2 regions of the Brevibacillus sp. AF8 genome follow, and region 1 is predicted to be linked to the other one. Evidence: predicted binding sites of a transcription regulator. Region 1 holds the regulator's gene; the other holds the start of a gene.

Region 1 (7,987 bases):
TGTTGCTCTTTCGGTGTGGCAGCAGAAATGGGAGGTATTCTGTGACTGCTCTCCAAATTACTTTCAAGCAGATTTAATTCGAGGTCTTCCATCCACTCCCGATCGGGTGATGATGTATATGAGAGCGGTAACTCGTGCATGGTCTGCCTAAAGGTTTTGCTCAGACTTTTGTTTGCTTTTCGCCGGTTCACATTGGCCATAGGGTCTCCTTGCCTCCTGATTTCATTCCCGTATCACTTTTGTAGGATATTCAACCATTTCCCTATTTGGCACCGTGTCTACAAAATTGTTTCATCCTGATTTGCTCAAGTTGCCAGCTAACACAAAAAAACCTGCTTCGCCAACTCTTCCATTGGCTAACAGGTTCTTCATCTTACTTATACAGCAACTTCTTCCTTCGTTTGTGATAATAGCGCCCTGAACTCATCGCCTTGCAGAACTTCCGCTTCCAACAATGTATACAAGCCTGTTTGGAATACGGAGTCATACTGTCTCAAAAGATTGCGGGTTTCTGCGAGCAATCCTTCCAGCAGACGCTCAACCTCGTCATGAATCCGGTTCTTATCCACATATTGCAAATGTACAATCCCCAGATCGGACATACCGCTTTGTACAATTTCCTGTGCCATTCCCAGCGCTTGCTCGAAGTCATTCTTCGATCCAGTGCTGCGCCCACCGTAGTAGATTTCCTCCGCTACGGCTCCTCCAAGGCTAACCATGATTTGCTTCTCCATCGCTTCCTTGGTATACAGATAGCGGTCTTCCATTGGATTTTGTCGGACGTATCCTAATGCTTTGCCTCGTGGACTCAGCGTGACCTGCGAGACAGAGCCTGGTCGCACGCTCTCACTGACAATGGCATGTCCCAATTCATGGAGAGCAACACGCTTCTTCTCTTCCTCTGATGCTTGACGGTCTACCTTCTCCCCGAGCATAACCTTGTCTACGGCATAGGCAAAATGCTTCGCAGTGATTTTTTCCTGACGGTCACGCATGGCATAAATAGCTGCTTCATTGGCTACGCTTTCCAGCTGCGCGCCAGAAAATCCGAATGTCTCCTGTGCCACTTTTTCCAGTGTGACATCCTCGCCTAGCGGTTTATTGGCCGTGTGAATGGTCAAAATCTGCTCGCGTGCTGGCTTGTCTGGAAGATCAACGCTAATATGACGGTCAAAACGACCAGGTCGCAACAGCGCTGCGTCGAGCATGTCCTTCCGGTTCGTAGCAGCCATGACCAAAACCCGCGGCTTGTCGGTCGTAGCCACACCATCCATCTCCGTCAAGAGTTGATTCAAGGTTTGATCGTATTCCCGCTGCTGTTGACCGTCCCTTTTTCCACCGACGACATCGATCTCATCGATAAAAATAATCGCGCTGTCTTGCCCATTTTTCTCTGCTAATGCCTTCGCTTCCTGAAACAATTCACGGACGCGTTGTGCACCGACACCGACATACATCTCTACAAACTGCGAACCTGATGCCGCTACAAAAGCAGAATTTGTATAGTTCGCTGCTGCTTTCGCCATCAGTGTCTTACCCGTACCAGGAGGACCTGTCAAAAGAACACCTTTGATCGGACGAATCCCGTACTGCTCAATTTTGTCCTTATACACGAGAAAATCAAGCGATTCCTTCAGCTCTTTTTTGGCGCGTTCCTGTCCACCGATATCGGCAAACTGCACGTCCGATTTCGGCAGCTCATGCTTGTTTATTTTTCTTTTCCCACCGAGGGCGACATTTCCGCCTTGTCCATTTTGCTGACGGATGACCAGAAAGTAAAGCGCACCCAGTACGACTCCGAACACCAAAAATGGGGTAATGTTTACACCTAGAAAAACAAGAAAAATCAACAGTGCAGGTACGACGCCGATCAGTACTTCCTTACGCACGTGCCTTCACCTCTTTTTCAATGGAACGAGGTATGATGGTGTAAAAATCCTCCGTTCCTTTTTTCAAATAAACATAAATGTTTTCGTCATCCATCGATGCAGATGCTTCGTCGAGTTGATTCCCTTTTTTCCATTGTGCCACGAGAGCTGGAATGCGGCTATACTCATGCAACTCCACTGCTTCGGTAAACACAAATTGACCGCTTTGCCAAATATCGTCCATCGCTGTCGACTGATTGTCGATGTCAATGACCACTTCTTTTTCACCTGCGATCTTTTGTGTTTCCGTTAGCAGATTTCGATATTCTGCTGGAAATGTGTCTGGTTTTGTAACAGTTACATCTATTTGAATTTTATCTTTGCTGATCTCCAAATTGCCCAATGTTGCGGACTGCATTTGGCCAATTTCTGCACGGATTGGCTCCTCAATCTCCATCTTTTGGTACAAGAACCATCCTCCGAACAGGAGTGCCAATGTTGCCACCAAAGATAATCCTATTGCGCTCTTTTTCAACTGCACGGCTACTCCCCCCATAAATATCGTTCTCGTTTTCTCTCTAAGCAACATCCAAAGTATATCATATGAGTATATCAATTTCTTATACAGATGTTGGATGGAATGCCAAACAGGCCTTCTCCCATAAGGAAAAGGCCTGTCGTATGCAAGCGTCTCAGGTTGGCGCGAGCACGTATGAGGTTAACAGAGCGCCCGTGAATAGATCATAGTGAATGTAGTGATAACGACCGTCTTTGTCTTTTACAGTGACTTCCCAAAATTTCTTATCGTTTTCGAGACCAGGAACCAAATGAGTGATCTCTGATTGTGGGAAGGACTTATAAACCGCCTCTTCTACATTCTTTTTGGGAACAGCAAGATCCATTCGATCAAAGCTAACTTTCTGATCGGTCATCCAAGCTACAACTTGTGTCCCCGCCTTATTTTTCCCAATGACGACAGCGTAGCTCTCCTTGCCTCGATATTCATCAATGGATTCAATCTCCGTGATCGTTGTGCGATCCTGGACCCACTGACGAACGGTTTCCTCAAATTGATTGCGTTCCCCTGCTACAGAAGCCGTCAGGTGATAGGCGAACCCAGCTCCCGTAAGTAAAATGACGGCAACGATTGATAGGATAATTCGTACTAACACAGCAAAGTAACTCCTTTACGTGGCTGACATTACAATCGGAATCGAAGCTGGTCTCTCTTCACTCCAACTGCCGTTTGTATTTGCAAATCCAGCTCCAGTTGACGAAGCTGCCCCGTAGTTGACTCGTACCATAGTTGGTAATTGACTTTCATTCCGTTCGTTACATTCGAAGTCAAATCATGAAAAGGGAAGGATGGACCTAGCCACATCGATAATAACGAAGAGACTTTCTCAGGTGGAACCGCAATCCGATATCCACTCCATCCTTGCCCCGCAGTATCTTCAAGGCGTTCAGGACGAACGGATTGCATAACTCCCTTGAGCAATACTGCGTGCTCATACGGGGTGAACAGCGCATACGGCAGTGCAGCATGGTCCTGTATCTGGCCATCAATTCGAACCGAAACTGGCTGCCCATCTTTTCTGGCTATTTCAAGCTGGTGGCCACCGATTTCTCCTGCGAGCTGAAATTGCTCATTTTGAAATCGCCCATGTAAGGTCTGATCCTTCATGTAAACCAGAAATGAGCGTTCCTCGTCCTGCGTAATCTGCTCCAAAAGCTCCGCTACCGTCGTCGTCTGCCCCGTTCCTGTTGTTTGTCTGACCGCAGACGCAGGATCCGTGCTGCCTGTATTGGCTGATCGACTTACTGTCCCCAATACAATCCCCAGGAGAAATAGACCGAGTAGGATAGGAATGAGCCACCACAGCAATTTGGGCCGGATGTACATGTCGTCCCCCCTGTCCCATTTTTGTCTTTAGCCTATGCTATACGGGAAGGTTTTAGAACGACACGGAAAAGTTGCTAATCATAGCTTAAGGTCGGGCGGTCATACTACACATACACCCCGAGGAGGTGAGCGCGTGACATCTTCGCAACAAACTACATCTCCTGACATACTTGGGTTTCTGTTACAGGAATATCGCGTCTCCTGGGCAGGATTGTCGTCTCCCTTGCGTCAATGGTCGCACACACCCACTCTTCATTTTCGCCATCATCTCCTGACAAAAGCTGTGGCAAAAATGAACAACGGAACGTCGTAGTATCCAATTCCCCTACCTACACCTGCACTGCCTTACTCCTGTCCCCCACCTGACAGGAGCCTTTTACCGTTTTAACGTTTGGAATACGCGGTTCGCTTCGTAAATCGCGCGCTCCTCATCGATGGTCAACAGCTTATGATTACGCATCAAGAATTTACCCGCTACAATCGTATCTTTCACATCTCGTCCATTTGCTGCGTACACCACGTGTGAAATCGGTTGGTGCGCCGGGTGGAAATGGGCTTGATGGCTATCCATCACGATCAAGTCAGCTTGCTTGCCTACTTCAATGCTTCCAAGCGTTTCTTCTTGGAATACCCCTTCTGCGCCATAACGGGTAGCCATGCGAAGCGCTTCCTCTGCTGGAACTGCTACTGGATCGTTGTTCACACCTTTGTGCAGAATCGCAGCGAGCTTCAATTCTTCGAACAGATTCAAATTGTTGTTACTTGCTGAGCTGTCTGTACCGAGCGATACGCTTACGCCTTTTGCCAACATTTTCGGAACAGGCGCAACACCGCTTGCCAGCTTCAAGTTGCTGACTACATTATGAGAAACTCTCACGTTGTATTTTGCCAAAATGTCGATTTCTTCATCCGTTAGGTGAACAGCGTGCGCGACGAGTGTTGGGCGATTGAACATACCCAGCTTTTCCAAGTGAGCGACTGGACGCAGTCCGTAGTCCTTCTCGTTTTGACCGACTTCCCAAGCGGTTTCTGACATATGGATATGAAGCGGCAAGGACAACTCATCAGCTTTTTCGATAATTTGGGTAATAAATTCTGGCGAGCAGGTATACGGCGCATGCGGTGCCATCATGACGGTAATACGTCCGTCTGCCTGATTATGCCATTCTTTTGCAAAAAGTGTCGCGTCCTTCAGCTTTGTTTGACGTTCTTCTTCGGAGCACAGACCGATCATTCCTCGGCAAAGGCGGGCACGCATTCCAGCTGCATCGACTTCCTTCGCCACAACATCCATATGGTCATACATATCCACAAACGTGGTAGTTCCGGTACGAATCATCTCAATAAGCGACAGTTGGGTACCCCATTTTACTGTGTCACCCGTGAATTGCGCCTCCAATGGCCACATTTTGTCTTCCAGCCATTGTTGTAGCGGCAAATCATCTGCATAACCACGTAGGAGGGACATACCAGCATGTCCATGCGTGTTGATTAACCCAGGCAGTATGTAGTCTCCTTTTTGATCGATAACTTCATCGTATCCCGCTTCCGACAGGTCCTCAGGAGTTGGGCCCACATACGTAATCTTGTTGCCTTCGAATGCTACGGCACCATCGTAAATGACTTCATTCGTATCGTTAACGGTAATGACTGTTGCGTGAATGAGGATCGTCTTTTTCATAGTATACACTCCATTCTTATGTCAAGTAGTAGGCCAAGCTTTGCAGGTTGGACGTCACGTCCGCATAGTGAATGCGAACATCCTTTCCTGCGCGAATCGTCGTAGGGGCAAAATTCAAGATCCCCCTGATACCCGCTTGAGTCAACTGATCACATACGGATTGCGCTGCAGGGGCCGGTACCGTAATAATCGCCAGCTTGATTTGCTTTTTAACGATTGTCTCTTCCAGCTCTGATAAAGGCTGAATCGGTATACCTGCGACTTTTTTGCCCTGCTTCTCTGGATTATTGTCAAAGATGGCCGCAATCCGCATGTTATCTTTCAAATAAGCGTTGTAGTTACTGATGGCATGGCCCAAATGCCCAGCTCCGACCAAAGCGACACGGATTTCATCCGTTAGCTTCAGGATTTCACGTATTTTTTCCACCAGATAATCGACATCATAGCCGATTCCCTTTTTTCCAAAATCACCAAAAGCTGCAAGATCTTTTCTGATTTGGGCAGGATTCACATCAAGATTCTTGCCCATCTGTTGGGAGGAAACGGTGGTCACCTCAACTTGCTGCAAATAACTGAGGTAACGCAGATAAATCGGCAAACGACGGACGACCGCTTCTGAAATCTTTTCGTGTTTTGCCACGTTCGGTCTTCCCCCCTAATTCTTTTGCTTCAAAATCCGATATTCTTTTCCATTCGATAAAATGGTAATGGAACCGTCGTGGCTGGTAACGTATGTCTCGGCCCATGACTCACCCAAACGCTCCATGACCTCCGTCTGACCGTCTTTCATTTGATCCCGTGATCGGCCTGTCTGAATAATGGCGACCTGAGGATCGACCTGCGTCAGAAACGGTTGTGAAGATCCCTGATTGCTTCCCTGACCGGCTACCTTTAGCACTTCCGCCTTCAGTTTGTCATTTTGCCGTTCCAACAGTCGCTCCTCTGCTTTTTCATTCACGGCACTCATAAACAAAAATCGCAGTTGACCGTGCGTCAATCGAAAAACAAGAGAATTGTTCTGAGGCGATAAAAATAACGGTTCATCCGGAAGCAATACTTCCATGGAGATTTCTTGGTCAAGAGTGAGTACTTGTCCTTGCTCTGCTTCCATCTGCTTTTGGTTGGAGCGAAGCAGCACGACATGCCGAATGGATGGTGCGATCAGCTTTGGCAAAATGACAGCATCGATGAGCACTTGTTGGCTCAATGAAGCGTAGCCTCCCATATATTCCGGCTGGTCGTTCGTTAACACCACATAATCGAGCCGTGTAATCTTGAGCTCTGCCAAGCGCGCTGAAAGAACGGGCCAATCTTCTGACGTACCCGTATCAATCAGCATCGTTTTACCGCCTGGCATTCTCAAAAGCGTACTCTCACCTTGTGGAAGTGCGAAGTAGGTGATTATGAGACCCGAAAATTCCTGTTCTGTCTCGGTTTCAAACGGGTCATCTATCTTCACTGCTGCTTCTTGCAAATACAAATGGCTATCAATCGAGCATGCGCAAAGGAAAAACACACTCAGAACTACTATCCACCAACGCCACTCTTTTTTCCATAACATTTATTTTATCACCTTAATCCCTATGAGACTATTGCTTCATTTTATGAATCTGACAGGGATTGCATACTAAGGAATGGCTCTATGCGCTCTCGCAGAGTTGGCCATGGACCGCTTTCGATTTGAAATGGCGGCAAAGATTGAAGGAATGAGCGTCCATATCTCGACTCAACCACACGCGTGTCGAAAACGATCACGACCCCTCTATCCAAGTGATGGCGAATTAATCGCCCCACCCCTTGCTTAAATTGTAGAACGGCTTGTGGAAGAGACAACGACATAAAGGCGTTTTTTCCTTCTGCCTTCAAAAGCTCTGCCCTTCCTTGATAGACAGGATGATTCGGCGGAGCAAACGGAAGGCGAACAATAACTAAACTGCTCAGCCATTCTCCCTGGATATCGACACCTTCCCAGAAGCTGCTAGTTCCAAGCAGCACACTTCTCTCCATGCTTCGGAACAGTCGCACCAGCTTGCTCCGATTGTTGCTATCAATCCCGTGACCGAATAACGTATACGGTTCTGGAGCCTCTCCCAGTCGTTCTTTCATCGCTTGGTAAACAAGTCGAAGCATCGAATGGGAGGTAAACAGGATCAGCGTCCTTCCTTTCGAAGCCAGTACGACGTCCACACACCCTTGAATGACCGCCTCCAAGTACGTGTGGTCACTCTCTTTGCCTGGTGCAGGGAAATCAGATGGAATCAACAGCAGCCCCTGCTCTTCATAATGAAACGGCGATGGCAGTGACAAGGTACGCACTCGTTCCTCGGGAAGCTGGTCGAGACCAAACTGGCTTTTGATGTAGGAGAAGCTGTTCTTGACCGTCAGAGTGGCTGATGTCAAAATCAGACTCCGCTTTTGTGCGAAAAGCGGTTCTGCCAGTGAGTCGGCAACCTTCAAGAGTGCCGCTGACAAATGAACCTGCTTGCGAGCTGTACGGGACTCTACTTCCATCCAATACACATACTCGGCATCCTG
Region 2 (7,987 bases), on a different contig from region 1:
CGGGAATTACCTGATCGAATCTCAAATCGCATTCAATTAAACGGTTAATAAAAGTAGCACGATTCTTATCGCCACGCGCGAGAGAATCGTGTTTTTTTCCGGGAGGATCATTTATATGGCTACGCATCAAGAACACATACAATCGACTTACGATAACAGTCTCAGTCATCTTCAAGGTGACTGTGAAAGCTGCTTTGGCTTGTGCTGTGTGGCATTGCCTTTTGCTGCTTCCTCTGACTTTGCCATCAATAAAGACGCAGGCAAGCCCTGTAGTAACTTACAGGCAGACTTCCGGTGCGGTGTTCACACAAAGCTGAGAGACATCGGCTTTCGCGGTTGTACGGTCTACGATTGCTTTGGAGCTGGTCAAAAGGTGTCTCAAGTCACTTATGGCGGTCAAGATTGGCGGAAAGAACCCGGATCAGCGAAGCAAATGTACGAAGTATTTCCGATCATGTGGCAGCTTCACGAGCTGCTCTGGTATATAACGGATGCGTTGACCAAGCAAGCTGCCGAGCCGCTCCATCCTGCATTGAAGGAAGCAATGGAGGAGACGCAGCGCCTGACGGATCAGAGTCCTGAGGATATCCTGAAGCTGGACATCGCACTTCATCGAGCAAAAGTAAATGAACTATTGCTACAGACAAGTGAATTGGTACGCAAGGACGCGGTTACCAAGTACAAAGGGGGCAAGCAAGGAAAATCCTATGGTCGAGGAGCTGATCTCATTGGTGCCAAGCTCAAAGGCGCTGATTTACGAGGCACCCAATTACGCGGGGCTTATTTGATTGCTGCTGATCTGAGAGGAGCGGATTTGCGGGGAGCCGACCTCATTGGTGCAGATTTTCGCGATACAGATGTGAGCGGAGCGAACTTGACGGAAACGTTGTTTCTCACGCAGGTTCAGCTCAACGCGGCGAAGGGTGATGCCAGCACCAAGCTGCCACCGTTGTTTACGCGTCCGCCGCACTGGGCTAAATAAAAGAATCAAAAGCAGGGTGTCATTCGTTGACAGCCTGCTTTTTCTCAAGTTATATGGTTCCCTCCAAGATTACGAGTCTGGATTGGAATGCAACCCAACTATTTCTATTACTTCGACTACTCCTACTCTTCTCGAACCTTCCATAAAATATCCGATCACCCCAAGCTCCATTCTTTTTGTGTGGACCTCTTTACGCATCTGGGGGAAAAGAATCCGCATGCGTGCAGTTCCTTCTGTAGGAACAGGGCTTGTGTTATCTAAAATGATTTCTCCGTGATCATCTTCAAATTCAGGATGGATGGCAAAGATGCCTGTTAGGCTTATGTCATCTCCCTCGTAAGAAAAATCACTTCGATAGCCTTGAAACGGTGTCACCTTTCTGCCGCCTTCATTTTCCGAGTAAAATCGATATTTTACTCGAAAATCAGCGGGATGCTTCCTTATTTCTTCATAGGGTGTCCACATGTCATTTCCTCCGTTCTTTAAAAATGGTTGTTAATACAATTCTACTTTTGCCGTATTAACTAGCGTGAGGCTCACAACCAAACAAATTGCGCAATTTGTTTATTCCATCCAGAAGGGAGGGGAAGTAATTGGAGATTGCCCAAGTGAACACAGGCATCTGCCATAAAGAAGAACACGAAAAGCAAGCGGAAAGCATGTCGACCGAAACTTTTACTCAAATTTATGGTGCGTACTATAAGCGCGTCTACAAATATATTTGCTATCGTATCAATAATCACTACACAGCGGAAGAAATATGCAGTCATGTGTTTGAAATGGTGATTTCAAAATACAGCAGCTTCTCGCCGGATAAATCAAACTTTGAGGTTTGGTTGTTTGCGATCGCCAGAAATGCAGTAACAGATTACTTTCGCTTACAGAAGAAAAGGATCAGCTTTTCATTGGATTCGATTCTGAATCTGGTCTTGCCGAAGTCGTCACCGGAGGACATTGTGATCCGCGACGATAATCATCAAGCCTTATTTCAAGCACTGGCCAAGCTGAGTGACAAGGAACGCAATATCATCGCCATGAAATATGCGGCTGGTCTTAAAAACGCGGAAATTGCAGAACTTCTTGGTGTCAGTGGTTCAAATATTGGCGTCGTTCTCTACAGATGCTTGAAAAAGCTGCAAATGGAATTGCAAAAAGGGGGCTTCCGCTATGAAGAGTGAGCATGATCTAAACGATTTTCGTGAACTCACCGACTTGCTTACTGATCTGGAATTAGATGACGCCACTCCAAAAGCCAGCATATACAATCGGCTGAAATTCAAATTGGAATCAGGAAACATACAATTACATGATAGGAAAAAGGACGGGATCTCTATGAAAACGAATAAATGGAAAGCTGTCTCAGTTAGTGCTGTTGCTGTTGTTTGCCTTTTAGGCGCATTTTCGACTACATCGTTTGCCCAAGAAATGCTCCAGACGATCTTGGCACGCTTTCAGGTCGGGAACATGGAAATTACCCAATACGATAAAGAACAGCCTGCTACTCAGTCCAATTCCCAAGTAATCGAGATACCTGTAGAACCCAAGGCCCCCCCACAGATGACATTGGAAGAAGCACGCGCAGCCAGCAAAATGGACTTTCCCGCACCGACATGGTTATCAGAGCATTATTCCTATGTGAACGCGGTCGTTCAAGGCGAGCATATGGTAGAAGTTCAGTATAAAAAAGAGAAAGAGTTTATTTCCTTGCTGATTTCAACCGGTGGCGAAAACGGCATCAGCACGACAGAGGGTGTCAAGATCGAAACCATTGGCGGGAAAAAGGTGTATTTCGCCAACGGGATCGTGATTTGGGAACATGAAGGATTCACGTACGAGTTGTATCAGATGGCAGAGAAGAGCTTCGATGCTGCGACTATCGGCAACATCATCGAATCCTTGTCAACGAAATCCGTCAAAAAATAAGCAGTTGTCACTTAACCACGTACCCAGGCACACCGACTTCGATTTTTCGAGGTCGGGGATCATCTGGGTATTCCACTCAAGATGGGCCTTGTAACGGGGCCCATTTTTGTATCTGCCGTCACAGAGTGTTAAAAATCATGTAACGAATCGGACACCCTCTAGGGTCAAAAGTCCTGCTACAATTACACATGACCGGAAATATACAGGGTAAAACAAAAAACTCTCTCACGAAGGTGAATGCGAAAAGGGGGTTACAGGAGAGAGAATTATTTGTGAATTTTTTCACATATATTTGTGATATTTTTCACAAAGCCGTAATAAATGCGGATTTCCCCACTGGTATAATTCCGGTACATAAAGGCCAAAACGCGAATAGAAAGGGATCTTGTACATGGATATAGTGGATTTGGGACGACTTCAATTTGCGATAACAACGATCTTTCATTTTGTTTTTGTGCCGATTTCCATCGGGCTGTCCTTATTAGTAGCCATTATGGAAACGATGTATGTGGTAAAAAAGAATGACTTGTACAAAAAAATGGCCAAGTTTTGGGGAACCTTTTTGCTCATAAATTTTGCTGTCGGGATTGTGACAGGGATTATGCAGGAGTTCCAATTTGGGATGAACTGGTCAGATTTCTCACGATTCGTCGGCGACGTATTTGGAACACCGCTAGCGATTGAGGCTCTCTTGGCATTCTTCCTCGAATCGACTTTTATTGGACTATGGGTATTCGGTTGGGATCGCTTGTCCAAAGGTGTGCATCTCGCATGTATTTGGCTCGTATCCATTGGAACGATTCTTTCGGCTCTTTGGATTCTTGCAGCCAACTCGTTCATGCAGCAGCCAGTCGGCTTCGCAATCAATAACGGACGAGCAGAGATGGTCGATTTCTTCGCTCTTCTTACCAATGGACAATTACTATATGAATTCCCGCATACCGTATTTGCGGCATTTGCGACAGGAGCCTTTCTGGTAGCAGGTATCAGTGCTTGGAAGCTATTGAAAAAACAAGACGTTACATTCTTTGCGCAATCTTTCAAAATTGCGATCGTGGTAGCATTGATTTCCTCGCTTGCGATTGCTCAATTCGGTCATGGTCAGGCACAATATTTGGTTGCTACCCAACCGATGAAAATGGCAGCGAGCGAAGGGCTGTGGGAAACAAGCGCGGACCCGGCTCCTTGGACGGTTTTTGCAACGATTGATCCAGAAAAACAAGAAAACGGCTTTGAAATAAAAATTCCATATTTGCTTAGTGTTCTGACGTACAACTCACTTTCAGGTTCTGTCCCGGGCATGTTGGAGTTGCAGGCGGAGTATGAGAAAACTTACGGTCCAGGAAACTATATTCCCCCAGTTCGGACGACCTTCTGGAGCTTCCGCATCATGGTAGCGGGCGGTAGTGCCATGATTTTGCTGGCTTTGTACGGGGCATATCTCGCTTTGCGCAAAAAGCTGGAACAGCCAAACAAGCGGTTCATGCAGTTGATGGTTGCGGGTATCTCGTTGCCATTCATCGCAAACTCGGCTGGGTGGATCATGACGGAGGTAGGTCGTCAGCCATGGACGGTATTCGGGCTGTTGCGTGTTGAAGATTCGGTTTCCCCAAGCATTAGCACAGGAGCGGTATGGTTCTCTCTCATCGCCTTCACGACGATTTATCTTATCCTGCTGTGCCTCTTGGCTTATCTGTTTGCTCGTGTGGCCAAAAAAGGGCCGGAATTGGATAGTCATGAGGAAGTAGAGAATGTACAGCTTCAAGATCCATTTGATCGTGTAAGGAGTGAACGTTATGGGGCTTAATGAACTGTGGTTCCTGCTCATTGCCGTTCTGTTTACCGGATTTTTCTTTCTCGAAGGCTTCGACTTTGGTGTCGGCATGGCGACGCGCCTGCTCTCACGAAATGATTTGCAAACCCGGGTTCTGATCAATACGATTGGCCCGTTCTGGGATGCCAATGAAGTGTGGCTGATTACAGCCGCTGGTGCGATGTTCGCAGCGTTCCCAGAGTGGTATTCCACGATGTTTAGCGGCTATTATCTCGTGCTTACGCTAATTCTGCTTGCGTTGATTGGGCGAGGGGTAGCATTTGAATTTAGAGGCAAAGGGAAAGGCGAGGCTTGGAAAAAGACGTGGGACGCAGCGATTCTGATTGGAAGCTTTGTACCGCCGATGTTGTTTGGAATGGTGTTTGCCAGCCTGGTGAAGGGTGTGCCGATTGATCAAAATATGGAAATGACTGCGGGCTTCTCTGATATTGTGAATGGATACTCGTTGTGGGCAGGTGTGACAGTCACGGGATTATGCTTGCTACACGGTCTGAACTTTATCTCGTTGCGCACTGTGGGCGAGCTGCGTGAAAAATCACGTGTACTGGCAGCAAAGCTGTTGCCTGTGCAAGCGGTTCTCATGGCAGTGCTTGTAGGGTGGACATTCAAGGTAACCGATCTGTTTGAACGTCAGGGTGTATTGTTGACAGCAGCCACACTCTTAGGTGTTATCGCCTTTGTACTGGCTCGTCACTACCTGAGACAAGGCAGGGAAGGTTGGGCTTTCGGGATGACAGGCGCGATGATCCTGTTGACATTCGTCTCGATGTTTATCGGTTTGTTCCCACGGGTGATGGTCAGCACGATTGATAGCGCGTTTGATTTGACCCTTTATAATGCAGCTTCGAGTCCATACACGTTAAAAGCAATGACCATTGTTGCAGCAGTGCTTTTACCGTTCGTGCTAGCCTATCAGGTTTGGAGCTACTTCGTTTTCCACAAACGAGTCACTGAAAAGGATCATTTGGAGTATTAATGGACAAGGAATTGTTCCGATTACAAGGAATCCGACCGGTTATGCTGCTGCTAGCCGGTCTTTCCCTCCTGCAAAGTGCGGCGATTATCGGTCAGGCAGTGTTTTTGGCGAAGTCGATCTCGATCTTGTTTGAAGGTCAAGCGGTTCATATGGCGTATCAGTCGCTTGCCCTGTTTTTGGTCATGATAGCCGCTCGTCATACCATCGTTTGGCTGCAAAAGAAAATCGCTGGTCGTTTTGCTGAAGCCTCCAGTGAGTCTTTGCAAGGGCGAGTTTTATCCCGATTGTTCGAGCGTGGTCCACGTTTTGCAGCCAGTGAAGGAAGCGGAAAGCTTGTTACGCTTGTCTTGGAAGGTGTAGATCGTGTACGTACCTACCTGGAGTTGTCTGTTCCGCGTACGCTGGATATGGTTTTTGTTACGTTTCCGCTTCTGGCATTTGTCTACACGCAAGATGTTATTTCTGGACTGATCCTGACGGTGACGATGCCTGTTCTCATCGGATTTTTTATCGTTCTCGGTCTGGCGGCGCGTAAACAGGCAGACAAGCAATGGCGTTCGTATCGAATGCTGTCCCATCATTTCACCGATTCACTTCGCGGGCTTGCGACGCTCCGGTTTTTGGGACGCAGCAAAGACCATGGGGAGACTGTAGGAAGAGTGAGCGATCAATATCGATCCGCTACGATGCGCACGTTGCGCGTGGCTTTCTTGTCTTCTTTGGCACTCGACTTCTTTAGCATGCTGTCTGTCGCGTTTGTGGCGGTTGGTCTTGGATTGCGGCTGATTGAAGGGAGCTTTGGCTTTGAAACGGCATTGGTCATCCTGATTCTTGCACCGGAGTACTTTTTGCCAGTACGGATGCTTGGATCGGATTACCACGCCTCATTGGATGGAAAGGAAGCGCTGGGGACGATTCGTTCCATTATCGATCATGCCGCCACTGATGATCATAAGGCGGAACCACAAGCATCAGATAGTCAGACGTCTCTGAAAGATGTATGGAATGGAACGATTACCTTGTCCGATATTCGGGTCGTCGGTGAGGATGGCAGACAGGTACTGGGTGAGATATCTGCGGAACTGGGCAGCAACATGAGAAGAGTGGGCATTGTAGGGGCGAGCGGGGCAGGAAAATCAACCCTTCTCGGAGTGCTAGGCGGTTTTTCTGATCCCGAAGCTGGCGTGATACACGTAGATGGGCAACCCATTACGGGGGATGCGAAGCGGGAGTGGCAGCGGCAAATCGCTTACATTCCGCAGCATCCGTATTTATTCAATCAATCGTTGGCGGATAACATTCGTTTCTATGAACCGGAAGCGACCCAGGAACAGGTGGAGCAGGTGATTCGTGATGTCGGTCTGGGAGAGCTGGTGGACAGCTTGCCAAATGGCTGTGACGAAATCATTGGCGAAGGGGGGCGCACGTTAAGCGGCGGACAAGCACAGCGGGTTGCGTTGGGACGTGCGCTGCTTGGCAATCGACCAGTGATTTTGCTCGACGAGCCGACCGCTCACTTGGATATTGAAACGGAATGGGAGCTCAAACAGACCATGTTGTCGGTGTTGGGGGACAGGCGCGTATTTTTTGCCACGCATCGTTTGCATTGGATGCGAGACATGGATTGGATTTGGGTAATCGATCAGGGTCGACTGGTAGAAGCGGGCACCTTTGAACAGCTCGTTGCACAAAAAAGCGTATTTTATCGGTTGTTGACAGCTGGTGCCAAGGGGGAGAAAGGATGAAGGAAGCGCGAGAAGGCAATCAGGGGTGGTTTTTTCCATACTTTCGCCAGTTTTTCTGGCAGTTTGCCGCAGCGGCTTTGCTGGGAACCTTGGCAGTGGCATGTGCGGGTGCTCTGCTGTATACGTCCGGGTATCTAATTTCTCGCTCCGCACTCAAGCCCGAAAACGTCTTAATGGTCTATGTTCCCATCGTACTTGTCCGGGCTTTTGGCTTTAGCAAAGCAGTCATTCAGTACCTGGAGCGTCTGGTCGGACACGATGCAGCTTTGCGTGTGTTATCGCGTATGCGTGTGCGATTGTACCAGGCCATCGAACCGCAAGCGCAGCTTCTCCGCACTCGTTTTCGTACGGGAGATTTGCTTGGTGTACTGGCGGATGACATCGAGCAACTACAGAATGTTTATCTGCGCTTTGTGCTGCCAGCCGTCTCGGCGGTCCTCCTCTACGGGGCAGGTATTGTGGCATTGGGGAGAATGGACGGGATGTTCGCGCTCTTGATGGCGTTGTACTGTGGTTTTCTGCTGTTT

Evidence for each region. Region 1 encodes Rex, which represses fermentation and respiration genes when NADH is low (regulators of the CRP and FNR family bind a similar motif). Its sites were predicted from a motif close to TTGTGAAATATTTCACAA; they were not measured.
Region 2: a site for Rex is predicted at 3,176-3,193, ahead of KB186_RS25450 (cytochrome ubiquinol oxidase subunit I). Genes of this name have one in related genera too.

Annotation. Positions count from the first base shown of each region.
Region 1 is NZ_JAGQDN010000002.1:411,305-419,291, reverse strand. Features, by position in the region: gene KB186_RS05225 (WIAG-tail domain) at 1-200, opposite strand, end outside; gene KB186_RS05220 (AAA family ATPase) at 378-1,889, opposite strand; gene KB186_RS05215 (hypothetical protein) at 1,882-2,409, opposite strand; gene KB186_RS05210 (cell wall elongation regulator TseB-like domain-containing protein) at 2,561-3,040, opposite strand; gene KB186_RS05205 (hypothetical protein) at 3,070-3,771, opposite strand; gene KB186_RS05200 (hypothetical protein) at 3,905-4,084, shown strand; gene KB186_RS05195 (amidohydrolase) at 4,148-5,452, opposite strand; gene KB186_RS05190 (redox-sensing transcriptional repressor Rex) at 5,469-6,092, opposite strand; gene KB186_RS05185 (ComEC/Rec2 family competence protein) at 6,108-7,013, opposite strand; gene dinG (ATP-dependent DNA helicase DinG) at 7,055-7,987, opposite strand, start outside.
Region 2 is NZ_JAGQDN010000027.1:42,245-50,231, forward strand. Features, by position in the region: gene spoIIP (stage II sporulation protein P) at 1-40, shown strand, start outside; gene KB186_RS25430 (pentapeptide repeat-containing protein) at 116-982, shown strand; gene KB186_RS25435 (hypothetical protein) at 1,052-1,447, opposite strand; gene KB186_RS25440 (sigma-70 family RNA polymerase sigma factor) at 1,576-2,160, shown strand; gene KB186_RS25445 (hypothetical protein) at 2,150-2,905, shown strand; gene KB186_RS25450 (cytochrome ubiquinol oxidase subunit I) at 3,297-4,712, shown strand; gene cydB (cytochrome d ubiquinol oxidase subunit II) at 4,702-5,715, shown strand; gene cydD (thiol reductant ABC exporter subunit CydD) at 5,715-7,460, shown strand; gene cydC (thiol reductant ABC exporter subunit CydC) at 7,457-7,987, shown strand, end outside.